Regions from separate parts of the Mesorhizobium sp. WSM4935 genome, predicted to be linked through region 2. Evidence: predicted binding sites of a transcription regulator. Region 2 holds the regulator's gene; the other holds the start of a gene.
The links. The regulator PhoB, encoded in region 2, activates phosphate uptake and scavenging genes when phosphate is short. The targets are predictions, from matches to a motif close to TGTCATNNANCTGTCAT.
Positions count from the first base shown of each region.

Region 1: phnF (phosphonate metabolism transcriptional regulator PhnF) is a predicted target of PhoB. The motif match lies at 11,152-11,168, and genes of this name have one in related genera.

Region 1 covers NZ_JARTVR010000018.1:44,657-59,261, forward strand. Annotated here, with positions in the region: gene phnE (phosphonate ABC transporter, permease protein PhnE) at 151-1,518, opposite strand; partial or broken gene phnE (phosphonate ABC transporter, permease protein PhnE) at 1,520-2,475, opposite strand; gene phnD (phosphonate ABC transporter substrate-binding protein) at 2,634-3,542, opposite strand; gene phnC (phosphonate ABC transporter ATP-binding protein) at 3,684-4,541, opposite strand; partial or broken gene P9273_RS28395 (DUF1868 domain-containing protein) at 4,658-5,366, opposite strand; gene P9273_RS28400 (DapH/DapD/GlmU-related protein) at 5,501-6,115, opposite strand; gene phnL (phosphonate C-P lyase system protein PhnL) at 6,112-6,819, opposite strand; gene phnK (phosphonate C-P lyase system protein PhnK) at 6,889-7,665, opposite strand; partial or broken gene P9273_RS28415 (alpha-D-ribose 1-methylphosphonate 5-phosphate C-P-lyase PhnJ) at 7,798-8,631, opposite strand; gene P9273_RS28420 (hypothetical protein) at 8,691-8,879, shown strand; gene P9273_RS28425 (carbon-phosphorus lyase complex subunit PhnI) at 8,882-9,997, opposite strand; gene phnH (phosphonate C-P lyase system protein PhnH) at 9,999-10,610, opposite strand; gene phnG (phosphonate C-P lyase system protein PhnG) at 10,610-11,071, opposite strand; gene phnF (phosphonate metabolism transcriptional regulator PhnF) at 11,209-11,955, shown strand; gene P9273_RS28445 (zinc-binding alcohol dehydrogenase family protein) at 12,063-13,079, opposite strand; gene P9273_RS28450 (ABC transporter permease) at 13,150-14,115, opposite strand; gene P9273_RS28455 (sugar ABC transporter ATP-binding protein) at 14,112-14,605, opposite strand, start outside.
Region 2 covers NZ_JARTVR010000015.1:107,976-122,580, forward strand. Annotated here, with positions in the region: gene P9273_RS26515 (RNA polymerase sigma factor) at 1-32, opposite strand, end outside; gene P9273_RS26520 (NepR family anti-sigma factor) at 36-239, opposite strand; gene P9273_RS26525 (response regulator) at 459-1,253, shown strand; gene P9273_RS26530 (DUF1328 domain-containing protein) at 1,422-1,586, shown strand; gene P9273_RS26535 (sensor histidine kinase) at 1,755-2,786, shown strand; gene P9273_RS26540 (hypothetical protein) at 2,978-3,145, shown strand; gene P9273_RS26545 (hypothetical protein) at 3,258-3,584, shown strand; gene P9273_RS26550 (YMGG-like glycine zipper-containing protein) at 3,668-3,913, shown strand; gene P9273_RS26555 (CHASE domain-containing protein) at 4,007-5,629, opposite strand; gene P9273_RS26560 (ATP-binding cassette domain-containing protein) at 5,761-6,561, opposite strand; gene P9273_RS26565 (sugar ABC transporter permease) at 6,580-7,932, opposite strand; gene xylF (D-xylose ABC transporter substrate-binding protein) at 8,152-9,192, opposite strand; gene P9273_RS26575 (ROK family protein) at 9,561-10,805, shown strand; gene phoB (phosphate regulon transcriptional regulator PhoB) at 10,974-11,663, opposite strand; gene phoU (phosphate signaling complex protein PhoU) at 11,680-12,387, opposite strand; gene pstB (phosphate ABC transporter ATP-binding protein PstB) at 12,408-13,211, opposite strand; gene pstA (phosphate ABC transporter permease PstA) at 13,208-14,059, opposite strand; gene pstC (phosphate ABC transporter permease subunit PstC) at 14,063-14,605, opposite strand, start outside.

The DNA of each region.
Region 1 (14,605 bases), on a different contig from region 2:
AGAGGCCTTCGAGGACAGGCGCAGCTCCGACAGTCTGGCGCATTTCCTCTACCCCGTCGACCGGGGGAGAGGTGTCGAGCGAAGCTCGACGGAGTGGGGGTCGACCCTTGGCGCGGCACTATACGATGCCCACGCTTTTGCGTCACAAGCCTACCCCCGCTCAGCCTGCAGCCGATTGTAATCATGCAGCGTGCGGCTCAGCCTTCGGCGCAGGAAGTTCGAGATGTTGTCGAAGATGAACACGACGGCCAGCGTCAACAGCACCATGTAGAAGACATTGGCCCAGTTGGAATTGGTGCGCATCGCTTCCCAAAGCTTCAGGCCGATGCCGCCGGCGCCGACGGCGCCGATGATGGTCGCGCCGCGGGTGTTGGATTCCCACTGGTAGAGCGTCTGGCTGATGAAGACCGGCACCACTTCCGGCAGCACGCCGTAGCGCTGCACCAAAATGCCGTTGGCGCCGGTCGACAGCACGCCTTCGCGTGGCTTATCGTCGATGTTCTCCAGCGCCTCGGAATAGGTTTTGCCCAATGTGCCGATTTCGGTGAAGAAGATCGCGGCGCTGCCGGCCAGCGGTCCGGGGCCGAAGGCGCGGGTGAAGAACAGCGCCCAGATCAGCATGTCGACCGAGCGCATGAAGTCGAAGAAGCGTTTCAGCACCTGGCTCAGCACGCCGCTCGGCGTGATGTTGCGGGCGGCGAAGAAGGCAAGCGGGAAGGCGACGATGCCGCCGAGCAGCGTGCCGAGGAACGCCATGACGATGGTCTGCAGCAGCTTCGTCCAGACGTCGCCATGCTGCCACTGCGCATTGTTCCAGATGTTGTCGGCCGCCAGAGCGAGGTTGGACGTGCCGGGCCGGAGCTCAGGCCCGGAGACGATCAGCGAGATGACCTCGCCGGCCGGTTTGCCGAAAAAGGGCGAGCGCGTGTCGAAGACGAAATTCGCCCAGCCGAGGAAGCGCTTGCGCACTTTGACGCGGTCGACCGTGACCCGCACCTCGCCGACAAAGCCCATCTTGGCGACGATCTCGTCGTCATGGACGGTCACCCAGTCGGGCACTGGGCCCGTGACCACCGGCTTGCCGCCGGTCAGCGATATGGGCACGGTTTCGCCATTTGCCGTGATCGTCGCCCTGGTCTTGTCGAAGGTGACGGATTTGGCGCTACCGTCGATCTGGACGGTGTAAGTGCCGTCGGGGTTCTTGATCACCCAATCGGGATCGGGGTTTTCGCCAAGCGCCGAGAAGCGCGGATATTTCGGCGTGATCTCGGGCTGGTCGAGCCGGAATTCCGGCTGGAGGTCGTAGCTGATCCATTGCGATAGGAAGAGCGGCAGGCGCTCCCAATGCGACTGTCGCAGCACCTGCGGCAGGCTGAAGAACCACAAGGCATAGGCAAGATAGAGCGCTGTGCCTACGATCAGCAGCAGCGGCCAGAAGCGCTTGTAGGCCGGCCGCCGGAATATCTGCGGGTGGCGGTGCTCGATCGCGCTTAGTTCGTCGGCGGTCATGGCAGCCATATCACGCGCTCATCAGGAAAGCCTGCTCGCCTACGAGCTTGCGGCGCAGCCAGGCGGAGAACTGGTCGACGAGGAAGATGGTGATGAAGAGCAGGAGCACCAACGCCAGCGTCTTGGCGCCGAAGCCGCGCGAAATGGCGAGCTTCAGTTCCTCGCCGATGCCGCCGCCGCCGACTGCGCCCATGATGGTCGAGATGCGCACGTTGATCTCGATCCGGAGCAGCGTGTAGGACATGAAATTGGGCAACACCTGCGGCAGGTCGGCGAAGCGCACGCGCTCGAACCAGTTGGCGCCGACGGCGCGCAGGCCCTCCTCGGGGCGCATGTCGATATTCTCGTTAATCTCGTAGAACAGCTTGCCCAGCGCGCCGATCGAATGCAGGCCGATGGCGATGATGGCTGCCACGGGGCCGATCGAGACGATGGCCGCGAACAGGCCTGCAATCACGATCTCTGGAAAGGCGCGCAGCAGTTCCATGAAGCGCTTGACGATGAGACGCAGGATCGGGCTCGGCGTCAGGTTGCGCGCGGCGATGAAGGAGAAGGAACGGCGAAGACGAAGCCGATGAAGGTCGAGACCAGCGCCACGTTCACCGTGGTCAGCATCAACTCGAAATATTCGGGGATGTAGAAGCCGCCCCAGATATAGACGCGGCCGAGCGGGAAATTGAACTCCTGCGTGCCCTTGTCGTTGGGCGAAGCGATGTCAAACAGCGCCCGCCAGACGTCGTTCCAGTCCTTCGGAACCAGCCAGCTCAGGAAATCGAGGATGTGCGGCAGCCGGTCGAAGAAGTGGCCGGCATTGGCCTCGTCGGCGAACCACATGGTCGCGCCCATGGCGACAAGCAGCAGGGCGACGCCAAGCGCGGTGTAGAAGCGGCGCAGCGAGGTCTGGCGCCGCCAGGCATCGGCCTGCTGGCGGGTCGCGTCGGAATGGATTGTTGTCGAAAGGGTCATGATCGAGAATGCAAAAAGGGCGGCGCCGCCGCATCGGCCCGAAAATCGAAATCCGATTTTCGGAAAGTCCGATGCGGCAATCCAAAGTGCCAAAGCGTACTTTGTGCGTCCAAGTGGACGCACGTCGCTTTGGTGAGCGCCGCCCTTTTCCTGATGCCTCAACCGCCGATAGCGGCTTTGCGGGCTTCAATGATGACGTTGTAGAAGTCCGGCTTCACCGGGACGTAGCCGGTGAAGTCGCCACCCTCGACGCCTTCGAAGCAGGCCTTGTCCTTGGCCGGCAGGGCGGTGAAGAAAGCGGCGAGCTTGGCGGTCATGTCGTCGCCGAGCGCGGTGCGCACGACCAGCGGGCCATTCGGGATCAGGCCCGAGCGCCACACTTCGACGAAGTCGTTCGGGTCGACGGCGCCCTTGGCGACTTCCTTGTGGAAGGTGCCGGAGGTGTAGCCGTTCTTGAAGTCGCCGATGCCGGAAGAATCGTCCACCGCCACGTCGACCTTGCCGTCGCGGACGGCCAGGATGTTGTTCTCATGGCCGCCGTTGAACTGGGTCGAGGCGAAGTAGGTTTCGTTGGAAGCGCCGGTGTCCTTCGGAATCTGGGTCAGCGGGATCAGATAGCCCGAGGTCGAGTCCGGATCGGCGTAGCCGAGCTTCTTGCCCTTGGCCGACTTGATGTCGGTGATGCCGGAGGACTTCAGCGCCAGGCCGATCGAATAATAGCCGGTCGAGCCGTCGGTCTGCTTGGTGGTGAGGATCGGGGTGACGGCCTTCGGGTCCTTCAGATAGACGCTGGCGTAGCCGGACGCGCCGAGCTCGGCGAAGTCGAGCGTGCCGCCGAGCAGGCCCTGGATGACACCGTCATAGTCGGCGGCCGGGAACAGCGACACCTTCTCGAAGCCGAATTCGGCCTTCAGATGATCGGCGAGGCACTGGTAGTTGCGCAGACGGTCGGTCTCGTTCTCGCCGCCGAGGATGCCGACGCGGAATTCCTTGATGTCGGCGGCGTGCGCGGCGCTTGCCGCCATGGCGAGCAGTGAAACGCCCGCAAAAACCATCTTTCTGAACATTGTGATCTCTCTCCTGTTGTTCCGGCTGCGCGCCGGCGGCGTTCTGATTTTTCAAGTCTTGCCGTTGACGCTGGCGGGCGATCCGGGTTGCTCGGCTGAAATCCACGATTTGCCCGGACCTGTTGGGGCCGGGGCGCGGAGTCAGTAGCCAGGGAAGGCTGGTTCGAGCGGTCCGGCGGATGCGATAATCTTCGGCCTGATGGTCACGCTGGTCGACGTGATGGCCTCGGAGATCTCGGCGCCGCTGGCATCGGCGCCATAGACGGTGCGCACGGCTTCGCGATCGAGGTCTTCGGGGGCGCCGTCGAAGACGACCTTGCCGGCGGCCATGCCGATGATGCGGTTGCAATAGGCGCGCGCGGTGTCCAGCGTGTGCAGATTGGTGACGACGGTGATGCCTTCGCGCAGATTGATGTCGCGCAGCGAATCCATCACCACCTTGGCGTTGAGCGGATCGAGCGAGGCGATCGGCTCGTCGGCCAGAAGTACTTTCGGCTGCTGCATCATGGCGCGGGCGATCGCCACACGCTGCTGCTGGCCGCCGGACAGCGTGCCGGCCGGCTGCAGCGCGGTACGGGCGATGTCGAGGCGCTCCAGCGCGGCCACCGCCTCCGCGCATTCGGTGCGCGTGAACATGCCGAGCAGGTTGGAAACGGTCGAACGATGGTTGAGGCGGCCGAGCAGCACGTTGGTGAGCACGTCAAGGCGCGGCACGAGGTTGAACTGCTGGAAGATCATGGCGCAGTCGCGCTGCCAGCGCCGCAGCGGCGAGCCCTGCAGGCTGGAGACCTCGGCGCCGTCAAAAAAAATCGATCCCTGGCTGGGATCGATGAGGCGATTGATCATGCGCAGCAGCGTCGACTTGCCGGCGCCGGAGCGGCCGATGATGCCGACCATCTGACCGCGCGGGATCGAGATGTTGATGTCGCTGACAGCGACGTTCTTGCCAAATCGTCGGGTTACGCCGCGAATTTCCAGCGTGGCCGATGATGCCGACATACCAAAGCTCCAGTCCGTCGCGGTTTTGCAGGTCTGTTAACCTTCGCTAGCGCAGGCCGATGAAGCTGGGGTGTCGGATTGATGTCAGTTTTGTTACGAGTCACAGGCTTGGAGATTCAACCAAGCACCAGCAATTCCTCGAAATGCTTCATGTCCTTGAAGCTGCAGAAGGCCGGCGGCTTGAGCTCGACCACCGGGGCTTCCCGCTCGAGGAAGAACAGGCTCTCGTCGAACAGATCCTGCCAGGCGAAGGCACGCTCGTCGGCGAGACGACGGAGCTGGTAGGCGAAGGTGATGTGGAAGACATAGGTGTCGTGGTCCGGGTGGCGATAGCCGAACGGCACTGAAAGGGCATCGCGCCACGTTTTCAGGATCCGGCGGTCTTCCTCGGTGGCGCCGGCGACGGTGAGGCCGGTCGGCACAACTTCGACAGTCTTGACCTTGAAGGGGCTGTGTCCCTCGAAGCCTTGCAGGCGATCGAGATAGAGGCGGGTCATGGCGTCGATACCGGCGTCGAGCGGCACGCGGGCGGGCCAGTAGGGAGGCGGCGCCGGTATTCGATGATGCCCTGGAAGAGCGTCATATGCAGGCTGCAGATCGGCGTGAAGGCGAGCCGATCGGCATCCGGCATGGCGAGCATGCGCTCGCGTACCCTGATGATCGCCGCTTGGGAAGCCGAGCCCTCGACCAGATGGCAGACGACCGTGTTGCCCGGTTCGAGGAGGAAGTTGCCCGACGCGTCGTAACGAGTGCCGAGATGCGTGGGCGGCGCTGGGTTGGTGCCTTCGAAAATCCAGTGAGCGAGGGTCTGACGGTTTCGATCATGGCGATCTCCTTGCGGGAAATCGTCTCCTGTCCGAGTCCTATGTCAGGGATGTGAATGGTGAATGGTGAAGAAGGCTCCCCTGATCCTTATTCGTCAGCACCATTCACCATTGACCATTCAGCATTCACAACCGTTAGCCGCCATATTTTTCCAGGAACGCCTCGGCCTCCAATTCGCGGAAATCGTCGAGGGCGGCGCGTAGCCTTGCATGATCCCAGTCCCACCAGGCCAAAGCCTGGTAGCGCTCGGCGGTGCGGCGGTCGAAGCGCTCGCGGATCGGTTTCGCCGGAACGCCGCCGACGATGGTGTAGGGCGCGACATCCTTCGACACCACTGCGCCGGCGCCGACGGCCGCGCCGTCGCCGACGGTCACGCCGGGCAGGATGGTCGAGCCGTGGCCGAGCCAGGTGTCGTGGCCGATGATGACGCGCTTGGCGCGGCGCTCGGCGAAGAACGCGCTTTCATGCTCGGCGTCGTCCCAATAGTCGGAGGCGCGATAGGTGAAGTGGTGCAGTGTCGGCCGCCAGGTCGGGTGGTTGGTGGCGTTGAGGCGCACCGCAGCGGCGATGTTTGAGAACTTGCCGATGGTCGCGCACCAGACGACGCAGTCCTGCATCATGTAGGAATAGTCGCCCAGCTCGCATTCGGCGACGCGGCTGCGCTCGGCGATCTCGGTCCAGCGGCCGAGCGTCGAGTTTTCGACCTGCGCCGTCGGATGGATCAGCGGCGTCTCCGAAAGCTTCTTCATGCGGCGATCTTTCCGGCGGCAAAGGCGGTGACGTCGATGACGCGATCGGCGACAGCCTCACGTACATCGAGATCGTGGAAGATGCCGAGCAGGGCAACCCCCGCCGCCTTCTTGGCGGCGATGAGCTCGACCACGACATCGCGGTTCTTCGCGTCAAGCGAGGCGGTCGGCTCGTCGAGCAAAAGGATCGGATGCTCGGTGATGAAGCCGCGCGCGATGTTGACGCGCTGCTGCTCGCCGCCCGAGAAGGTCGCGGGCGGCAAGGCCCAGAGTTTTTCCGGCAGGTTGAGCTGCGCAAGCAAGGAGCGAGCCTTCGCCCGCGCAATCTCGCGATCCTCGCCGCGCTCGACCAGCGGCTCGGCGACGACGTCGAGCGCGGGAACACGCGGCACGGTGCGCAGGAACTGGCTGACATAGCCGATAGTATGGCGGCGCACGGCAAGCACGGTGCGCGGGCTGGCGGAAGCGAGGTCAATCAACCCGCCGCCATGCTGGACGATGATCTGGCCTTCATCGACGGCATAGTTGCCGTAGAGCATCTTGAGGATCGAGCTTTTTCCGGCGCCAGACGGACCGCCGAGCACGGCGCATTCGCCGGCGCGGATCGAGAAGGAAACACCCGTCACCACCGGCAGCGTGACGCCGTCGCGCAGATGCATGGTGAAGCTTTTGGCGACATCGGAAACGACAAGCGGCGTAGCCATCATCAGAGCCCTTTGTTGTGCCGCATGGTCTGGTCCGAAAACCGGTTTCCACTTTTCGGGACCATGCGGCTAGACCTGCAAAATGGAAGAAACGAGAAGCTGGGTGTAGGGCGCACGCGGATCGTCGAGCACGCGGTCGGTCAGGCCGCTTTCGACGACGCGGCCGTCCTTCATCACCATCATGCGCTGCGACAGAAGCCGCGCCACGGCGAGGTCGTGGGTGACGACGATCGCCGCCAGGCCGAGATCGGTGACCAGCCCGCGCAGCAGGTCGAGCAGGCGGGCCTGCACCGAGACGTCGAGGCCGCCGGTGGGCTCGTCCATAAAGACGAGCCGCGGGCCGGTCACGAGGTTGCGGGCGATCTGCAGGCGCTGGCGCATGCCGCCGGAAAAGGCGCGCGGCTCGTCGTCGATGCGGTCCTCGTCGATCTCGACGCGCGACAGCCAGTCGACGGCGGTGGCGCGGATCTTGCCGTAGTGGCGGTCGCCGACCGCCATCAGCCGCTCGCCAACATTGGCGCCGGCTGACACCGTCATGCGCAAGCCGTCCGCGGGGTTCTGATGGACGAAGCCCCAGTCGGTGCGCATCAGGAAGCGGCGCTCGGCCTCGCTCATGCGATAGAGCTCGCGCCATTGGCCGTCACGCATGCGGTAGCTCGCGGTGCCGGAGGAAGGTAGCAGCCTGGTCGACAGGCAGTTGAGCAGCGTCGTCTTGCCGGAACCGGACTCGCCGACCACCGCCAGGACCTCGCCCGGCCAGAGGTCGAAGGTGACGTTCTCGCAGCCGACGCGCGAGCCGTAGAATTTGGACAGCGCGGAAACGCGCAGCAGCGGTTCGTCGGTCATTCGGCCTCCTTACTCCTCGCCATTGTGGGGAGGGTCGGCGCGCGGCGCCGGGGTGGGGGTTGAGTGAGATGTGGATTGGTCAAGACCCCCACCCGCGCCTTCGGCGCGACCTCCCCACGAGGGGGAGGTAGGATCGGCTCGCCGCTTCTCGCAATGGTCGGTATCCGAGCAGACGAACATGTGGCCGCCATGGTCGTCGAGGATGACCTCGTCGAGGTAGACATTCTCGGCGCCGCAGAGCGCGCAAGGCTGGTCGAATGTCTGCACCTCGAAGGGATGATCCTCGAAATCGAGGCTGACGACGTCGGTGAAAGGCGGCACCGCATAGATGCGCTTCTCGCGGCCGGCGCCGAACAATTGCAAGGCCGGCGAGCGGTGCATCTTCGGATTGTCGAATTTCGGCGTCGGCGAAGGATCCATCACATAGCGGCCCTCGACCTTGACCGGATAAGCATAGGTGGTGGCGATGCGGCCGTGCCTGGCGATGTCCTCGTAGAGCTTCACATGCATGAGGCCATATTCCTCCAGCGCATGCATCTTGCGCGTTTCGGTCTCGCGCGGCTCTAGGAAACGCAGCGGCTCGGGGATCGGCACCTGGAAGACCAGCACCTGGCCGGCGGTCAGCGGCTGCTCCGGGATGCGGTGGCGCGTCTGGATGATCGTCGCCTTCGCGGTCTCCGTGGTGACGGCGACCTGGGCGACCTTCTTGAAGAAGGCACGGATCGAGACGGCGTTGGTCGTGTCGTCGGCGCCTTGGTCGATGACCTTCAGCACATCGTCCGGACCGATGATCGAGGCGGTGACCTGCACGCCGCCGGTGCCCCAGCCATAGGGCATCGGCATCTCGCGCGAGGCGAAAGGCACTTGGTAGCCGGGGATGGCGATGCCCTTCAGGATGGCGCGGCGGATCATCCGCTTGGTCTGCTCGTCGAGATAGGCGAAGTTGTAGGTGGCGATGTCGGTCATGGTGATCACGTCCGCTCTTTGCTACATATTCGATGTTCAGAACGCAGGAGCCCGGCCATATGACTTTCACCGGATGGATGCATCTTGGGGTGCTGTTGCTGGTGTTTGTCGGCATCTCCGCTTTTGCTTTGCGCAAAATGGTTCTTCCGACGCCGAAAGAGTCCCCTCGCGGCGAGACAGTTGGCGGCGCCACCTACGGTGGAAGTGGAGGCTTTATCGGCGGCGGACATTCCGGTAGCGGACACTAAGTTCATTCCGCTGCCTCCCGCTTTTCCTCGGCGACCTTGTTCTCGTTTTGCCGCGCTTCGTATTCGGCGCGCATGCGGCGGACGAGGCCGAGCTCGGCCTGGAAGTCGACATAATGCGGCAGCTTCAGATGCTCGACGAAGCCGGTCGCCTGCACATTGTCGGAATGCGAGATGACGAACTCCTCGTCCTGCGCAGCGGCGACGACATCCTCGCCGAGCTCGCTCGCGCGCAGCGCCCGGTCGCACAGCGCCATGGCCATCGCCTTGCGCTCGCTCTGGCCGAAGACCAGGCCATAGCCGCGGGTGAATTGCGGCGGCGCCTTGGCCGAACCCTTGAACTGGTTGACCATCTGGCATTCGGTGACGCGGATCGAGCCGAGCGGCACGGCAAAAGGCAGCTCCGGCACGTCCAGCTCCAGCTCGACCTCGCCGATGCGCACCTCGCCGACAAAGGGGTGATTGCGGGCGTAGCCGCGTTGCGTGGAATAGCCGAGCGCCAGCAGGAAACCTTCGTCGCCACGCGACAGCGCCTGCAGGCGGATGTCGCGTGCCATCGGGAACTGCAGCGGCTCGCGCGTGATGTCGCCAGGCACATGGTCAAGCGGCATGTCGCCGTCGGCCTCGATCAGACCTTCATGGGCAAGGATCGCGGAAACGCGCGGCATGGCCTCCGGCTCGACCGGGCGCTGCGCCGGCGTCTCGACCTCGGCGCCGGCGGCAAGCTCCGGATCGAGCAGGCGGTGCGTGTAGTCGAAGGTCGGGCCGAGCACCTGCCCGCCGGGCAGGTCCTTGTAGGTGGCCGACACGCGCCGCTCGACCTGCATCGCGCCGGTGTCGACCGGATTGGTGTAGCCGAAGCGCGGCAGCGTTGTGCGGTAGGCGCGCACCAGGAAGATCGCCTCGATCATGTCGCCGCGCGCCTGGACGACGGCCAGAGCCGCAAGCTCGCGATCATACAGCGAGCCCTCGCTCATCACGCGGTCGACGCCGAGCGCCAGCTGCTCGACGATCTGGTCGAGGCGCAGCGCCGGCACCGAGCGGTCGCCGCGGCGGCGATCGGCAAGCAGGCGGTGCGCATTGGCAATGGCGGCCTCGCCGCCTTTCACCGCGACATACATGTCACGCCTCCATCGTCTTGATGCGGGTGGTGCGCGGCAGGCAGGCGAGGTGGCCTGGCGCCGCCAGGATGATGTCGACGCCGCGCGGGAAACGCTGGTTGTTCTGCTTCCACTGCTCGACGAAATGGCGCGGCATCCCTGGAGGCGCGATCATCGCCGTCGTTTCGATCCCCGGACCTTCGAGCAGCAGCGACGGGCCAGAAGCAAGGTCGTCGACCAGGAGGATCAGCGTCGTCGAGCGGTCGGGATATTCCTGCGTGCCTTGCGCAAAACCGTCGAGTGCGGCCACCTCCTTCGGATTGGCGATCAAGGCGAAATGTGCGTCGGCGGGGGTGTTGGCCAGGGGCGCGCCGGTGTGGAAGCCAAGCCAGGCCTTGACCGAGGTTTCCGCCTGCAGCGGCGGATCGAGCCAGACCGGCGTGTCGTTGTCGCAGAGCGAGAGCGCCACGGCGCCGGCCGTCGCCGACAGCGGCGCGGGCGGGCGGGCGAGTTGCGGCAGCGGCTGGACCGTGCCAGGGTGGGCCATCGCGTCCATGATGGCGCGGAACACGGTCTGGGCGTTGAAGACCGGCTCGGCAAAGCCGCCGTCGATCGATTGCGTGGCGATATCCATCAGTCCTCTCCGCGCACCATGGTGAAGAAATCCACTTCCGTGGCCGCCGTTTCGACGCGTTTTGTCTCGCGCGCCGCATCGAGCGCCGCGCGCAAGGGCGCCGCGAGCTTCGTCTCGACCGTTTCGCGGTGCGTCGGGTCCTGCCACAGCGCGTCGGCGATGGCCGCGAGCCTGGCCTTGCCCTTGTCGCGGCCGAGCGCATAGGAATGGCCGACCCGGCCCGAGGGCAGCCGCACCGTGGCGCGGGTGACGGTCGCCTCGCCGACATTGAAGGGCGCGCCGCCGCCGCCGATCCGTCCGCGCACCGTCACCAGTCCGGTTTCGGGGCCGCGCAAAAGCTCGGCCTCGGAGGGCAGGCCCGACTCGTTCCACAGGCGGGCGATCTCATCGGCTTCGGCGTGCGCCAGCGTCGCCATCAACGCCTTTCGGCCGGCCTGCTCGCGCGCTTCCTGTCCTCGCATCGCATCGCTCCCTGCATCTGAAAATTTGTCTATTGATATAGACAACTATACAAATTATACCTACCTCCTAATGAGAGTCCATGACGGGTGGATGACAGGGGGCGCAAAAGTAGGGTGAGGGCGTTGGGGGCGGGGAAATGAGCGGACTGGCACGCAGCATCGAAAGGCGCAACGGTGTGTCGCTGTGGCGGCAGATCGCCGACAAGATATTGCAGGGGATCGCGAGCGGCGATTTCGCCGAGAACGCGGCGCTGCCGCCCGAGATAGCGCTGGCCGAGCGCTACGGCGTCAACCGCCATACGGTGCGCAGCGCCATTGCGGCACTTGTGCAGGAAGGCGTGCTGAAGGCCGAGCAGGGACGCGGCACCTTCGTCCTGTCGCGCAAAAGGCTGTCCTATCCGATCGGCGCACGCACGCGCTTCTCGACCGGGCTGCAAGGGCAGACGAGCGAGCGGCATATCGCGCTCTTGTCGTCGTCGACGGAGCCGGCCAGCCGGCGCGTCGCCGAGGCGCTTGGCATAGCGAAGGGCGCGGCCGTCATTCGCCTGGAGACGCGCGGCGAGGCCGACGGGCATGCGGTGTCACGCGCAACCACCTGGTTCGACGCCAAACGCTTCGCTGGCATCGAGGCGGCAATGGCGGAAACGGGGTCGATCACCGCCTCGCTGAAGCGCTTCGGCGTCAATGACTATCTGAGGCATTCGACCGTGCTGTCGGCACGCCATGCCGATGCCGACGACCTTGCAGCCCTCGATCTCCAGCCCGGCGCCATCGTGCTGGTGACGGTCGCCGTCAACGTCACGCTGGACGGTGAGCCGATCCAGTTCGCGGAGTCGCGCTTTCCGGCGGAGCGGGTCGAATTGAGGCTGTCGGCCGGCTATTAGTGCGTTTCACCGTTTCACGGAAACGGCGAAACGCCCTATCTATCTGTTTTTACGCAATTCCGGACGGAAAACCGCTCACACTTTTCCTGGAATTGCTCTAGCGGCGCTCACCCGACCTCGATGACCGCCTTGATCAGCCCCGATTTCTCATGCGTCCATCTGGCCAGGTCACGCGGCGTCCCGGCGAGCGTTGTGCGATGGGTGACGAGTTTCGCCAACGGCACGGCGCCATTGCGGATCGATGCGGCCACATGCTCGAAGTCGGCCTTGAGCGCGTTGCGGCTGCCGACTAGCGTCATCTCGCGCTTGTGGAATTCGGGGTCGGAGAAGGTGATGTCGTCCTTGACGACGCTGACCAGCACCAGCGTGCCGCCATGCGCGACATGGGCGAAGGCGGATTGCACCGATTGCGTGTTGCCGGTCGCGTCAAAGACGAGGTCGAACCCTTCGCCACCGGTTGCCTGCCGCACCAGGTCGGTCGCTGCCGCCTTTGAGCTGTCCAGAGGGGCAAAGCCGAGCTCTTTTTCGGCGAAGCCGAGCCGCTCGGCGCTCATGTCGAGCAGGCTGACATCGAGCCCCGCGATGCGCGCGAAGATCGCCGTGCCGAGGCCGATCGGGCCAGCGCCGATGACCAGCGTGCGCTGGCCGGGCAGCCCGAGCGATCGGCGCACCGCATGCGCGCCGATCGCCAGGAATTCCACTGCAGCGGCGTCGGACAGCGACAGGCCGTTTGCCGGGTAAAGGTTCTGCGCCGGCACCAGGATCTCGTCGCACATGGCGCCGTCGCGGTGGACGCCGAGCACTTCGATCTTCACGCAGCAATTCGGCTTGCCGTGCCGGCAGGCGATGCATTTGCCGCAGGCGAGATAGGGGTTGATGATCACCGGTTCGCCGACGGCGAGATCGACGCCTTCGCCTTTCTCGACGATGGTACCGGAAACCTCGTGGCCCATGATGCGCGGATAGGCGAGGAAGGGATGCTTGCCTTCGAAGATGTGGTAGTCGGTGCCGCAGATGCCGACATGGCTGACGGCGATGCGCGCCCAGCCGTGTGGGGGCGCGCCGGGCTCGGCGCGGTCTTCGAGGACAAGCTCGCCGGGCGAGCGGCAGACGACGGCTTTCATGTGCAGATCCAGTGTTCAAAAAAGAGCGCCGGCCTCGTCATGCGGGGCCGGCGCGGAGTTCAGGGAGGATTCACTTGCCTCGCCGGCGCAGGCCGTCGAAGTAGACGATGACAATGATCAGCGCTCCGGTGATGACACGCTGCCAGAAGGTGTTGACGTTGAGCAGGTTGGCGCCGTTGTTGATCGTCGACAGGATGAAGGAGCCGATCAGCGGTCCGTGCACGGAGCCGATGGCGCCGAACAGCGAGGTGCCGCCGATGACCGACGAGGCGATGGCCTGCAGTTCATAGGTGTCGCCCTGCGTCGGGTTGCCGATGCCGATGCGCGAGGCGAGCAGCACGCCGACGAAAGCCGCCAGCAGGCCGGACAGGACATAGGCCATGTAGATGGTGCGCGGCACGTTGACGCCCGACAGGCGCGCCGCCTCCGCATTGGAGCCTACCGAGAAGAGATAGCGGCCCCAACGCGTGTGATGCAGGAAAATGTAGGACGGCACGGCGACCAAGATCACCATCCAGAACAGGTAGGGAATGCCGGCGAGCGATCCGCGCGAGAAGGCCTGGAACGAATCGCTGTTGATCGAGATCGAGTTACCGTTGGTCATCAGCAAGCCGATGCCGCGCAGCGACGTCATGGTGGCAAGCGTGATGATGAAAGGCGGCAGGCCCATCTTGACGATGCCGAAGCCATGGAACAGACCGATGGCCACGCCGACGAGCAAGGTGACGAGCACGGCGACCCAGATCGGCCAGCCTGCATTGATCAGCAGGGCGACGATGACGGTGGTGAAGCCGACGATAGCGCCGACCGAGAGGTCGATGCCGCCGGTGATGATGACGAACGTCTGGCCGACGGCGAGGATGGCGATCAGCGAGCCCTGGCGCAAAAGGTTGGTGATGTTGAGCGCCGTGGCGAAGGAGGGCGTGGCGACGGCCAGCACGATCCACATCAGAACCAGCAGGCCAAGCAGCGTCAGGCCGAAGAGGGCGTTGAAATTGCGCTTGGGTTTTTCGGCGGGGATCGCCTCGGTGCTCATTTTTGTCCTCCCGACTTTTCTTGTTTCTCGGCCAGTGCCTGACCCAAAATGTCCTCGTGGCTGGCGGTGCGGAAACCGTGCGTGGCGACCAGCTTGCCGCGCCGGAACACATGCAGCGTGTCGGCAAGCTCGTAGACTTCCGGCAGGTAGGACGAGATCAGGATGATGCCGGCGCCCTTGGACAGCAGCGTCGAGAACAGGCGGTAGATCTCGGCCTTGGTGCCGACATCGACGCCCACCGTCGGCTCGTCGAAGATGAACAGCTTGGCGCCATGCGCCAGCCATTTGCCGATGACGATCTTCTGCTGGTTGCCGCCCGAGAGGCTGGAAGCCAGCGCATTGCGCGTCGGCGTCTTGATGCGCAGATCGGCGATCTGGCGGTCGGCCTCGGTCTTCTCCTTGGCGCCGGAGATCAGAAAATTGCTCGAGATGCGCTTGTAGATCGGCAGGTTGAGGTTGATCCCGACCGGGAGATTGAGGCAGAGGCCCT
Region 2 (14,605 bases):
TCGGTCTTGAAGCTCTGGGATACCGCCGCCATGCCTCAGTCCTTTTTCTGGGCGGGTTCGGCCTGTTCCAGCTGGCTGAGCAACTGAGCGAAGCGGTCCGGCACCTGGTCCGAGACCAGCTCGTCATAATACTGCTTGAGCTTGCGCGCGATTTCCGAGTTTGCCCCCAACGGATTGCCGTCCCCGTTCCGATGCCTGCTTGCGGCATCGGCCATCTGCTTTTTTGACATTTCTTTCATAATAGCCCTAATTTCCAGCACCCGAGCCGCTCTTCGACTGCAAACCACAACGCAAGCGGAACCCTCGTCTGGTTGCCCATCCCGAACCCCCGAAACGCTTGCTTCCTAATTTAGTTCCACGGTTGGCGGAACTTTTTCCGGAAGCCGGCGTTTGACGTCGCGGGGCTTGCAATCAGTGTGGCCTTGAACCTCCAACGTCATCTGAGGGAGACGTCAATAATGAGTTTGTCAGCTACCATCGCTCCGCATCTCCCGTTCCTGCGCCGCTTCTCGCGGGCGGTATCGGGATCGCAGGAGAGCGGTGACGCGCTGGTCGCCGCGATGCTGGAAGCCATCATCGCCGACACCGATATCTTCCCTGAAGCCTCGAGCGACCGCATCGCGCTCTACAAGGTTTTCGCCAGATTGTTCACCTCGGTAGCCATCCGCGTGCCGCAGGAACAGGCACAGACCGCCTGGGAGCAGCGGGCCGCGGCCAATCTGAATGCGCTCGCCCCCCGTCCCCGGCAGGCTTTTCTTCTGGTTGCCGTCGAGGGCTTCAGCGAGGATGAGGCAGCGGAGATCCTCGATGTCGACGAGGAAGAGTTCTCGGAGTTGCTTGCCCAGGCGAGCAACGAGATTTCCCGCCAGGTGGCGACCGACGTGCTGATCATCGAGGATGAGCCTCTGATCGCCATGGATATCGAGGAGATGGTCGAAAGTCTCGGCCACCGCGTGGTGGGTACGGCGCGCACGCATGCCGAGGCCGTGGCCCTGTTCGGCAAGACGCGGCCGAAAATGGTCTTGGCCGACATCCAGCTCGCCGACGGCAGCTCGGGCATCGAAGCCGTCAACGAAATTTTATCCTCGACGCCGGTGCCGGTGATCTTCATCACCGCCTTCCCGGAACGGCTGCTGACCGGCGAGCGACCGGAGCCGGCCTTTCTGGTCACAAAGCCCTTCAATCCCGACATGGTCAAGGCTTTGATCAGCCAGGCCCTGTTCTTCGACCGCCAGGCCAAAGCCGCCGCCTGAACCGGCGGGACCCAATCTCTTGGAGCGCCACGCGAGTTTTTTTGCCACGCGTGACGACTGCCTGTTTCCGATTTGAAAAGCCTTCCAGGGGGATCGTCTTTTTCGGCAAATGGTGGAACAAACCACACCGAGCCACGTTCTTTCCCCGACAGAAGAAGGAGACGCATCATGCTGTACTGGGCGCTCGTATTTCTCGTAGTTGCGATCATCGCCGGCGCGCTTGGGTTCGGCGGCATCGCCGGTACATCGGCGGGCATCGCGCAGATTCTGTTCTTTGTCTTTCTCGCCTTCCTGGTGATTTCGCTCATCGCCGGTCTCATTAGGAGAGCCTGACGCAACACTGGAAGCCGCACCCCTCAAACGGTTTCCAGCCCCCGCCGGACGGCGCCTCGAAAGAGCACCGTCCGGCGGACCGTTTTTTGGAGAGCCCTGCGGTTGCGGTAACTCGCGGAACCACTTGCAAATTGATCCGTTCAAAGACCGAGCGCGGGATAATTTCCGATGCCTTCCGAGGGTCCCACGAAAGACAGGGGTAAAAAGCAGAACGGCGAAGTGATCGCGATGCATCCCTCGGAAAGCGGGATGCAGTTGGGGCGGGCTTTGCTTCATGCCCTCCACAATGCCGGGATCTCGGTTCTCTACCAGGACCGGCAGATGAAGACGGTCTGGGCGCGTAACATGAGCGCGCCCTGGGCGTCCGAAACGGCCGACGGAAAGGATTTGCTTTCGCCCGCGCAGGCCGAGCGAATAGAAGCCGCCAAACTCAGGGTGATCGAATCCGGCAACGCGGATCAGCTCGAGCTCAGCATTCCGGGAAGCCAGGGCGTCCGGTGGTTCCAGCTTTGGATCGACGCCGACCGCGGGGAAGCCGGCGACGTCCTCGGCGTCGTCACGACGATGGTGGAGACGACGGAGCAGAAACGCCGCGAGCAGACGCTGAAGGCATTGCTGCGCGAAGTCAGTCATCGATCGAAAAATCTCCTGGCCATCATCCAGAGCATCGCCACGCAGACGGGGCGCTATACGGAGACGCTTGGCGACTTCCTGGCGCGGTTCCGCGGCCGGCTGCAATCGCTTGCTTCCTCGCAGGATCTGGTCACATCCTCCAACTGGCGCGGAGCCGCGCTGCGGGAGCTCGTGTCCGGCCAGGTCGGCCGCTACAGCGGTGATCTGGCCAAAAGCCTGCGGTTCACAGGCGAAAATCCTTATCTCAATCCCAACGCCGCCCTGCATATCGGCCTGGCGATTCATGAGCTGGCTGTGAATTCGGTGAGCTACGGCGCATTGTCCCGGCCGGACGGCCATGTCGAAGTGCGCGCCAGGCTTGATCCCGAAAACGGAACCCCGCCCAACCTTTTGCTGACCTGGACCGAGGCGATCGGCGACGCGACGCGCAATGAGAAGCGCTTCGGCAGCGTGGCGCTGGAACGCGTCGTGCCGATGTCGCTGAATGGCTCCGCGACCCTGGAAATCGGCAAAGACCGCATGGAATACCGCCTCACCGTCCCGCATGGGAATTTCGAGACGGATTGATCGTGCCGCCGATGGCGCGAGAGCAAGTCCAGGAAAAGTGCGTAGTGGTTTCCGTGTGAATTACGGCAAAACGGAGCCTTGCCGGCAATGGTCTTTAACCGGCTGTTCACCATAAAGTCCGATCCTGTGCTCCCGGCTAGATGCGCCGGACCCATCCGCGCCCCACCGCGACCTGGGAGACTGACAACACGATGATCGCCGACATGAACAGGCTGGAGCAGGCCGCCCGCGTCTCGATGAGCGGCTTCCAGGATGCCGAGCCGCCGCCGGTGCCGCGATCGTCGCATCTTCCGCTCCGCCTGAGCGCGATCGCGCTTCTGGCCGCCATGGCGTTGACCGCAGCCTGGCAATTGTTCTGACCCGTGCGGGATCAAGTAAAACTTTGCAGCGTCGCCTGTAATCCGTTCGACGCTCCGGGCCCGGAACTTTCGTTCGCCGACAATCGTTGTCTGCGGCGAGAGGTTTGGAGCCATGGAACACATCGCCGCACTGCTTTTCGTCGTCGGCTGTTCGAGCACGATGACCGATTGCCGAGAACTCGAAGTGCCCGTCAGCGTCTTCGAGACCGCGCAGGCCTGCATCGCCGAAAGGCCATTCGCCCTCGGCGACCTGCTGGGCAAGGCCCCTCATATTGTCGGCGAATGCCTCACTGTCGATCCGGCGCTGGAGGACGACTACGACCAGATCGCCTGGAACGTGCGGCCCGACGGCACGCTCGTCGCATCCCTGGAGGTTTCCGGCATGCTCGTCGCCTCGAACGGTGAGCGTTCCGAAAAAGACTACGTTAGGCAACAGTGAAATCGGGCAGAGCAAAGCATGTTTTTTCATGCTAGACGGCTGCTGGCACTGCCGAAAGTGAGGACAAAAGTGAGGAGCAATTTATGCGGAAGATGATCATTGCCATGGTTGCCGTGGTCGCCGTCAGCGGCTGCACCACGACCGAGCAGGACGTCGTCGGCGGCGGCCTGATCGGCGCCGGTGTGGGCGGCCTGGTCGGCGGCGGCAAGGGTGCGCTGATCGGCGCGGCCGTCGGCGCCGGGTCGGGCCTCCTGGTTCGCAACCTGCGCAACGGCTATTGCCAGTATCGCGATCATCGCGGCCGGATCTACACGGCTCGCTGCAACTAATTCAGCGCCTGAAAGGACCGGAGGCCGGCTGCCGGCCTCCGGTTCTCTTTGAATTCAAATGGCTGATTCGCCAGCCGAGGACTTTTGGCCCGCTCACCCGGCCAGCGGAATCCTGATTTCCACCTTCAGTCCATCGTCGCGATAGTCGCGCGCGATCGTGCCGCGCAATTCGCGCGTGACATTGAGGTCTATCAGCTTGGTGCCGAAGCCGGTCTTGGCCGGCGCTTCCAGGTTCTTCTGACCCGTTTCGCGCCAGTTCAAGACCAGCGTCCGCTCGCAACCGTGCCCTTCGATGCTCCAGTCGACCTTGAGGGCGCCTACCGAACTGCCGGCTTCGCCATATTTCAGCGCGTTGGTAGCGAGTTCGTGGAAGGTCAGCCCGAGCGCTTGCGTCGTCGTCTCGTCGAGCAGCGCCTCCGGCCCCGACAGCACCCCGTCGGGAAGATCCTTGCCGAACACCTGCCCGAGTTCGGTGCGCAGCAGGTCGCCAAGATCGGCCTTCTGCCAGCGCGAGCGCGTCAGCATGTCCTGCGATGCCGCCATGGCCTGGAGGCGCGCCGAGAACGAAGCAGAGAACTCGTTGACGTCGGAGGCTTGCGAGGCGGTCTGCCGCGCGATCGCCAGCACGCGGGTGATCGAATTCTTGATGCGGTGCTTCATCTCCTGCAGGATCAGGTCCTTTTCCAGCAGGCTCTTTTGGGTCGCCTCGTGCAGCGCCGATTTCGCCTCATAGGCGCGTTCCTGGTAGCGCGCCACCAGCGCGATGGCACCGGCGAGCAGAAGGCCGAACAGCCCGAGCATTACCGGAATGGCGCGCGAGGACGGCGGGTCGAAGGCGCTTGTCGGCCTGAACAGCACGGTCCAGGGCCGGCCCGCGACAACGATATCGCGACGCGCCAGAAGCTTCGCTCCGATGCGTTCTGCCGGCGGCGCTTCCGAACGGAACAGAAGATTGCCGTCCTCGGGCTTGCCGTCATAGACCTCGACATTGACCGGCAGCAGCGGCGAATGGCTGAGCGCGACCTGGAACAGATCCTGCGCGCGGAAGGCAGCGTAGAGAAAACCGGCTGTGGAGGAGCGGCTTGCATTGATCACCTCGGGCGCGGTTTCGACGTTCAGCCGCACGAAAACCAGGAAACCGGTGAAGGTCTGCGCCACACCGGCGCCCTGACCGAGTTGGACGATGCCGCTCGCATGCTGCTGGTCGTCGGCCATGGCCTTTTCGATCGCCGCGCGCCGTACCGGCTCAGTGAACATGTCGAAGCCGATGATCGACTGGTTGGACGTATCGAGCGGCTCGAACAGCACGATCGGCGTGCGCCATTGCTGGGTCGTCGCGGGGTAGATCGGGTGCGCCGACCCGAGGTCGTGCAGGATATCGCGTTCGACCGCCGCCTCATCGCCTGCCTTTGCGAGCCTCAGGAAGCCGATGCCGCGAAGCCCCGCGAAATCGTCGTCGATGTCGAGCGCGCTGAAGAAAGCCTTGAATTCGCCGCGCGTGATATCGCCGTTGCGGGCATCGAACAGCGCCTGCGTCGAGCGCAGCAGCGACAGATTGAGGTCGATGCGGCTCTCGATTCGGTTGAGCGCGTCATCAGCGATACCCTCGAACTTGATCCGAGCCGCCTCCTGCGTCGCGAAATAAGCGAACCCCGCCATCGTCAGGCTGATCAGCGCGACGGCGACAAAGGCGACGATGGGAAAAAGCTTCTTCAAATCAAGGATGCGGCCCGTGGACGGTCGACGATCTTTATGGGCAAGTCTCCGCGCCAACACAATGGCGCGGTCAAATCATCACCCCGGCTGGTCCATCACGCGACCGTCAATTAGCCGGCTATCCATGCGGCTTATGCCGCTATTTTCAGCGCTCCGGGACCAGGAATCGCGCCGGGCGGGCATTTGCCGAGGATGATCATGCCGAGCACCTCGTCCTGGGTGACATCGGTCGTGCGGGCGGTGCCGACCACCTGGCCGTTCTTCATCACGCAGACCCGGTCGGCGAGCTCGAACACGTCGTGGATGTCGTGGCTGATCAGGAAGATGCCGATGCCGTCGGCCTTGAGCTGCTTGACCAGCTCGCCGACTTGCGCCGTCTCCTGCGGGCCGAGCGCCGCCGTCGGCTCGTCCATGATCAGGATGCGGGCGTTGAACAGAATCGCGCGCGCTATCGCCACCGACTGCCGCTGTCCGCCCGACAGCTTGATGACCGGCTCCTTGAAACGCTGGAAGCGCGGATTGAGCCGGCCCATCACCTTGCGCGCCTCGGCTTCCATGGCCGCGTCGTCCAGCGTGCCCCAGCCGGTCATCAGCTCGCGGCCGAGAAAGAGGTTGGCGGCGGCATCGACATTATCGGCCAGCGCCAGCGTCTGGTAGATCGTCTCGATGCCGTATTTCTTGGCGTCGCGCGGGTTGGAGATCGAAGCCTCTTCGCCATTGATGAAGATCTGTCCGCCGTCGCGCTTATAGGCGCCGGACAGGATCTTGATCAGTGTCGACTTGCCGGCGCCATTGTGACCGAGCAGCGCCATCACTTCGCCGGGGAAAAGATTGACGGAGGCATCGTCGACGGCGCGGATGCCGCCGAAGGCGATCGAAATGTTGCGCATGTCGACTAGCGGAACGCCGGCGGGAGCGGTCTTGTCAGCCATGATCATCTTCCTCCCTGCTCAGACGCGCTTGCGATAGAGGGTGTCGAGCCACACCGCGACGACCAGCACGGCGCCCACGACGATGCTCTGCAGCGGCGAGTCCACGCCGAGCAGCACCATGCCGGACTGCAGCGACTGCATCAGAAGCGCGCCGAGCATGGCGCCGAGCACGGTGCCCGAACCGCCGGCGAGCGAAGTGCCGCCGATAACGGCCGCGGCGATGACCAGCAACTCGTCCAGCGTTCCAAGCGCATTGGTGGCCGAATTCTGCCTGGCCGACGAGATCGCCGCCGCGATCGTCGCCAGAACGCCCATGATCATGAACACCTTCATGGTGATCCAGCGCGTGTTGATGCCGGCGAGGTTGGCCGCTTCCGGATTGCCGCCGATGGCGAAGACATAGCGGCCGAAGCGCGTGCGCTTGGTGACGAAGGTCATGATCAGGCCGACTGCGACCGCCATCAGCACCGGAATGGCGATGCCATGCGCGATGAACAGCCCGCCTTCGGGGACGGTGATGTTGTTGGCGGCGGCGTAGCGGTTCACGATGCCGACCGGCCACGGATAGGAGTTGGCGAGCCACACCGCGCCCAGGATGATCGCGCAGGTGACCGTGGCAAGCAGCGTCTCGGCCCAGACCGGGCGCAGGGGGAAGCGGAAGCGCTTGCGCTGCACGCGGCCGTTGAAATGCATGAAGATGACAGCCAGGCAGGCGACGATGCCGACGACCCAGCTCCATTTGGCGCCGATCGAGCCCGCCGGGCCGCCGCCCATCAGCTGGAAGGTAGCGTCGAGCGGCGCAACGGTCTGGCCGCTGGTGACCCACCAGGCAGCGCCTCGCCATACCAGCAGTCCGCCTAGCGTGACGATGAAGGCCGGCACTTCGAGATAGGCAATGATGAAGCCCTGGAAGGCGCCGATGATGAGGCCGAGCGCCAGGCCGATCAGCAATGCCAGCACCCAGATCCACGGGTTGCCGAGCTCGAGCCCGACGAAGCGAACCAGGAAATGCGCCTGGGCAAAGCCCATCACCATGCCGATCACGCCTTCGGCCGATCCGACGGACAGGTCGATGTTGCGCATAACGATGACCAGAACCATGCCGGAGGCCATGATCGCCACGGCCGACGTCTGCACCGACAGGTTCCAGAGATTTCGCGGCGTGAGAAAGGTGCGGCTGTCGAAGTCGAGCGGATTGACGCCAAGCCGCAGGCTGGAGATCACATGCAGCCCGATCCAGATCAGGAGCAGCGCGCCGATCATGCCGAGCATGCGGGTGTCGAGCTCGGTCGCCTTCAGGAACCTGGCGACGGCGCCGAGTTCCGAGGCGCGCGCGGTGTCCGCCGGTTGCATGGACGTCGTGTCGGTCATGATTTCCTCCCGCCGGCTGGCGCGGATGCCTGGCAAGTCTAGAAGCTATCCGCCAGAGGCGGAAACACAAATCTTTTTAGAAAAGGCCGCGGCTTTAAAGCAATTCCGGGAAAGGCGCGTAAGCGGGTTCCGTCCGGGATTGCGGCAGCAAAGAGCTGGAGCGGTTCATTGAACCGCTCCAGCCTGCGGCGCAGGTATGTCGGTCGAAAGTCGGCAAACTCAGTTGCAGACGTTGACGCTGCCGGCGGCCACGCCCGCGCAGACTTCGTCCTTCTTGATCCAGCCGGCGTCGATGACGACGTTGAGATTGTCCTTGGTGATCGCGACCGGCGTCAGGAACAGCGACTTGACGGTGTTGCCGCCAGGCGTCGTGAAGTCCTTGGCGCCCGCGATGTCGCCCATTTTCTTGCCATCGGCGAGCTGCGAGGCGATCTCGGCGGCGTTCTTGCCGAGCTCGCGCGCGTCCTTCCACACCGACACTGTCTGCGTGCCGAGCGCGATGCGGTTGAGCGCCGCGTGGTCGCCGTCCTGGCCGGAGACCGGAACGGTGCCGGCCAACCCTTGAGCCGTCAGCGCAGCGACGACACCGCCGGCGGTGCCGTCATTGGCCGCCACGACCGCGTCGACCTTGTTGTCGTTGGCGGTCAGGAACTGCTCCATGTTCTTCTGCGCGTTGGCCGGCAGCCAGCCGTCGGTATAGGCCTCGCCGACATTCTTAATCTTGCCGCTGTCTATCGCGTCCTTCAGAACTTCCATGGAACCCGAGAACAGGAAGTCGGCGTTCGGATCGGCGCCCGAGCCCTTGATGAAGACGTAGTTGCCTTCGGGTTTCACCTTGAACACCTCGCGGGCCTGCATGCGGCCGACTTCCTTGTTGTCGAAGGTCAGGTAGAACACGTCCTTGTTCTCGATCAGGCGGTCGTAGCCGACGACCGGGATGCCTTCGTCGAGCGCCTTCTGCACCGCCGGGCCGATCGCCGAGGCATCCTGCGCCAGGATGATCAGCGCATTGGCGCCCTGCGAGATCAGGCTTTCGACATCGGTCAGTTGCTTGCCCGGATTGGACTGCGCGTCGGCCGAAATATACTTGTCGCCGGCGGCCTCGATGGCGGCCTTCATAGCCGCTTCGTCGGTCTTCCAGCGCTCTTCCTGGAAATTCGACCACGACACGCCGATCACCTTGTCCTTCGCCTCGGCGACCGACGCCAGCGTCAGCGACATGGCAACGCCCGCCAGGATGGCGGCTGCGAATTTCTTCATGATATCCTCCCTGCGCTCCGTATGGCGCGACCCAGACTGGCCCGAAGGCCGGCACAGAGGCTTTTTTTCGAGCCTCAAAAAAATAGTGGTCCAGTAAAACGACGCTGTCAACCGCGATCTTGATGGGTTTTGATGGGTTCAGGTATTTTTTTCGGCGTCCGCAATAAATAATGACATGGACCCGGGGTTCTGCCACAATCGACAAGCAATCCCAGGAAAAGTACGCAGTGGTTTTCCGCCCGGAATTGCGTCGGAACAAAAAGACAGACGGTTCGCCGTTTTCGGTAAATGGTGAACCGTGTAGCGTGTCAGCGACAGGCCATGGCATCATCACAAGGCCGCGGTGACTCGGGAGGACGTGCGAGACAATGTCGGTGGGAATCCGCCACGACGATTTGCGCCGGCGCAACCGCGCCATGGTGATTTCGGCGGTGCGCCGCGCCGGCCAGCCGTCGCGCACGGAGATTGCCGCCACCACCGGGCTTAGCCACTCAACCATTTCGGCGATCTCCGCCGACCTGATCCAGGAGGGCATTCTCAGCGAAAGCAAGGCCAGCGAGCCGACGGCGTTGAAACGCGGCCGGCCGCAGATCGGCTTGGCGCTGAATCCCGAAGCCGCTGCAGTGCTGACAGTAGTGCTGTCGCTGAACTTCCTGTCAGTCGCTGTGATCGACTATGCCGGCCAGGTGGTTGCCGAGGAGCAGCTGCGCCTGGACACGCTCGTCATGCCCCGCGACGAGCTGATCGGCGAATGCCTGGCGATCGTCCGGCGCCGGCTGCATGATCCCGACCTTGACGTCGGCAGCGTCGCCCGCATCGCCATGGGCATTCAGGGCATCACCGATACCCATTCACGCGCCATGCTGTGGTCGCCGATCACGCCGCTGACCGACATCCCCTTTGCCGACATCCTTGAGAAGGAATTCGGCATCCCCGCCACAACGGAGAACGACTGCAACATGATGGCGGTCGCCCTGCAATGGCGCGATCCTGAACGCTATCGCGACGACTTCATCGCCATCCTGCTCTCGCACGGTATCGGCATGGGTCTGGTGCTGAAGGGCGCGCTGTTCACCGGCACACATTCCTCGGGCGGCGAGTTCGGGCACATGATCCATCGGCCCGGCGGCGCGCTTTGCCGCTGCGGCCGGCGCGGTTGCGTCGAGGCCTATGCCGGCAATTACGCCATCTGGCGCAGCGCCATGGGCATAAGCGAGGATGCCGCGCCGACGGATGTCGGCGACGCCGACATGCGCGCGCTTGCCGCAAAGGCCCGGCAACAGGACGGCCCCGAGCGCGAGGCCTATCGCCGGGCCGGCGAGGCGCTGGGCTTCGGCCTCGGCAGCCTGTTCGCCCTGATCGACCCGGCGCCCGTCGCCATGGTGGGCGTCAGCGCGGCCGCCTTCGACCTGATCGAGCCCGCGCTGAGGAAGGCGATCGCACAGACCGCCGGCGGCCAGCATTCCGAATCGATCTCCTTCGACACCGAGCCGAACGAGCTGCCGCTGATCCGCGAAGGCTGCGCCATGCGCGCGCTGACCTTCGTCGACCAGGAGATTTTCGCGCCGGGAGGCCAGGCAAGAGCCGGCACCGTCGGGAAGAACGTGGCCTAAGTAGGACCGAAAAATGCGAGCGCTGGGATATCCTGAGATTCAGGTCAGGCCGAGTCGAGAATGGTGGATTCCGAGAACCGGAACGGAGCGTACTTTTGGGTACGTGAGTACCGGAAGCGCAGGAAGCCGCCATTCGCAGGCCGGCATCACCTGAATATCAGCATATCCCTAGTCCTCGCGGATCGCGTAGCCCGCCCCCCGAATGGTACGTATGACGTCCGGCATGCGGCCGTTGTTGACCGCCTTGCGCAGGCGCCCGACATGGACGTCCACGGTGCGCTCGTCGATATAGATCGTCTCGCCCCAGACATTGTCGAGCAGCTGGCTGCGCGAGAACACGCGGCCGGGATGCCGCATCATGAATTCGAGCAGCCGGAACTCGGTCGGGCCGAGCCTGATCTCGCTCTTCTTGCGGTAGACGCGGTGCGATTCGCGGTCGAGCACGATGTCGCCGACCTTGAGCACGCTGGACAGCACCTCCGGCTTGGCGCGGCGCAGCAGCGCCTTGACGCGCGCCATGAACTCCGGCGTCGAGAACGGCTTGACCAGATAGTCGTCGGCGCCGGTCGAAAGGCCGCGCACGCGGTCGCTTTCCTCGCCCCGCGCCGTCAGCATGATGATCGGCAGCCGCTCGGTTTCGGGCCGCATCCTGAGGCGACGGCAGAGCTCGATGCCGGAAACCGCCGGCACCATCCAGTCGAGCACGAGCAGGTCGGGAACGTTTTCCTGGAGGCGGATTTCGGCCTCGTCGCCGCGGGTCACCACTTCGACTTGGTAACCCTCGGATTCGAGGTTGTAGCGGAGCAGCACCCCCAGCGGCTCCTCGTCCTCCACCACCATGATGCGTGGCGCGATCATCGGGGTAACCTTTTCGTCAGGCCGCCGGCGCCGACATTGCGGTCTCGTCCTGCTTCGGACGATTGGCGGGCAATTGCGTGCCGGTCAGCACATAGTAGGCGTTCTCGGCGATGTTGGTCACATGATCGCCGATGCGCTCCAGATTCTTGGCGCAGAACAGAAGATGCGTGCAAGCGGTGATGTTGCGCGGATCCTCCATCATGTAGGTCAACAGCTCGCGGAAGACGGACGTGTATTTGACGTCGATGCGTTCGTCGTCGTTGCGAAGCTTGGCCAGCGCCGTAGCGTCGCCCACCGTATATTCCTGGATCACGCCCTGAACCTGGATCAGCACCATCTGCGCCATGGAATCGATCGAGTGGGTGAGGTCCCGCGGCGCGGCGCTGACGCCGACCGAGCCGACGCGCTTGGCGATGTTCTTGGCGAGATCGCCGATGCGCTCGAGGTCGCCCGCCATGCGGATCGAGCCGACCACGTTGCGAAGATCGTCCGCCATCGGCTGGCGCTTGGCGATCAACGTGATGGCACGGTCGTCGAGCTCGCGCTGCCTTGCGTCCATGATGGCGTCGTCGGAGACGACGCGCTGCGCCAGCGCATTGTCGCTTTCGAGCAGCGCTTTGGTCGAGGCGCCGACCATTGAGCCGGCAAGGTCGCCCATGTCGTTGATGAGCCGGCTGATCTGCCTCAGATCCTCGTCGAAGGCGGCGACGGTATGTTCGGCCATGATGATGTCCTCGTATGAGCTCAGCCGAAGCGGCCGGTGATATAGTCCTGCGTGCGCTTCTCGCGGGGCGAGGTGAAGATCTTCTCGGTCCGGTCGAACTCCACCAGCTCGCCCAGATACATGAACGCCGTCTGCCGTGACACGCGCGCCGCCTGCTGCATGTTGTGGGTGACGATGACGATCGTGTAGTCGGCCTGCAATTCGTCGATCAGTTCCTCGATCTTGGCCGTCGACAGCGGATCCAGCGCCGAGGCCGGCTCGTCGAGCAGGATGACCTCGGGCTTCACCGCCACGGTGCGGGCGATGCAGAGCCGCTGCTGCTGGCCGCCGGAGAGGCTCTGGCCGCTGGCATTGAGCTTGTCCTTGACTTCGCTCCAGAGCGCGGCGCGCTTCAGCGCCGACTCGACCCGGTTGTCCATCTCGGCCTTGCTGATCTTCTCATAGAGCCTGACGCCGAAGGCGATGTTCTCATAGATCGACATCGGGAACGGCGTCGGCTTCTGGAACACCATGCCGATTTTCGTGCGCAACAGGTTGAGGTCCTGCGAACGGTCGAGGATGTTCTTGCCGTCGAGCAGCACCTGGCCCTCGGCGCTCTGCTTCGGATAGAGCTCGTAGATGCGGTTCAAGACGCGCAGCAGCGTCGACTTCCCGCAGCCGGAAGGGCCGATGAAGGCCGTCACGCTGCGCTCGGGCAGGGACAGGTTGATGTCCTTCAGCGCCTTCGACTGGCCATAGTAGAAGTTGAGGTTCTTGACCTCGATCTTGGCCTTCTCGACGGTGGTGTCGGGTGCGTTCAGGTCGGTGGACAACATCGGTTTCATCTGTCCTCTCTGCGTCCGGTCAGGCTGCGGGCGAAGATGCTCAGCCCGAGAACCGTCAGGGTGATTATGAGTGCGCCCGTCCAGGCCAGCTGCTGCCATTCCTCGTAAGGGCTGAGAGCGAACTGGAAGATGGTCACCGGCAGGCTGGCCATCGGGGCATTGAGATTGCTCGACCAGAACTGGTTGTTGAGCGCGGTGAAAAGCAACGGCGCCGTCTCGCCCGAGATGCGGGCGATCGCCAAAAGGATGCCGGTGACGATGCCGGACAGCGCCGCGCGGTAGGCAACCGAGCGGATCACCACCCAGCGCGGCGCGCCGATGGCGGTGCCGGCCTCGCGCAGCGCGTTGGGCACGAGGTTCAACATGTCCTCGGTGGTGCGCACCACGACGGGGATCACCAGGATCGACAGCGCGACGGCGCCGGCGATCGCCGAGAAGTGCCCCATCGGCCGCACCATCAGCTCATAGACGAACAGGCCGACGATGATCGACGGCGCCGACAACAGGATATCGTTGATGAAGCGCACCACCGTCGTGAGCCGCGAGAAGCGTCCATACTCGGCCATGTAGGTGCCGGCCAGCACGCCGATCGGCGTGCCGACGACGATACCGATGATCGTCATGATGATGCTGCCATAGATGGCGTTGAGCAGGCCGCCTGCATCGCCGGGCGGCGGCGTCATTTCCGTGAACACCGCCAGGTTCACCCCGGAAAGGCCCTTATAGAGCAGGGCCCCGAGGATCAGCGCCAGCCAGGCGAGGCCAATGCCCGCCGCGATGATGCACAGCGCCATCATCACGGCATTCTTGCGTTTGCGGCTTTGGTGAAGCGATTGGGCAGTCGACATCGGTCAGGCTCCCGTGCGGCTATCGATGCGCAACAGCATGTAGCGTGCGAGCGCGAGGATGATGAAGGTGATAATGAACAGGATCAGGCCGAGCGCCACCAGCGAGGACGTATAGAGCGCGCCGTCAGCCTCGGTGAATTCGTTGGCGATGGTCGCCGAGATGGTCGTGCCCGGCGCGAACAGCGAGGCGCTGATGCGATGCGCGTTGCCGATGACGAAGGTGACGGCCATCGTCTCGCCGAGCGCGCGGCCGAGGCCGAGCATGACGCCGCCCATGATGCCGACGCGGGTATAGGGGATGACGACGCGCCGCGTCACCTCCCAGGTCGTGCAGCCGATGCCGTAGGCCGACTCCTTGAGCACGGCGGGAACCGTGTCGAACACGTCCTTCGTGATCGAGGTGATGAAAGGCAGCACCATGATGGCCAGGATCAGCGACGAGGTCAGCAGGCCGATGCCGTAGGGCGGGCCGGCAAACAGGCTGGAAAGCCCCGGTATGCCGTGGAAAATGCTGATGATGAAGGGCTGAATCGTCGTCTGCAGGAA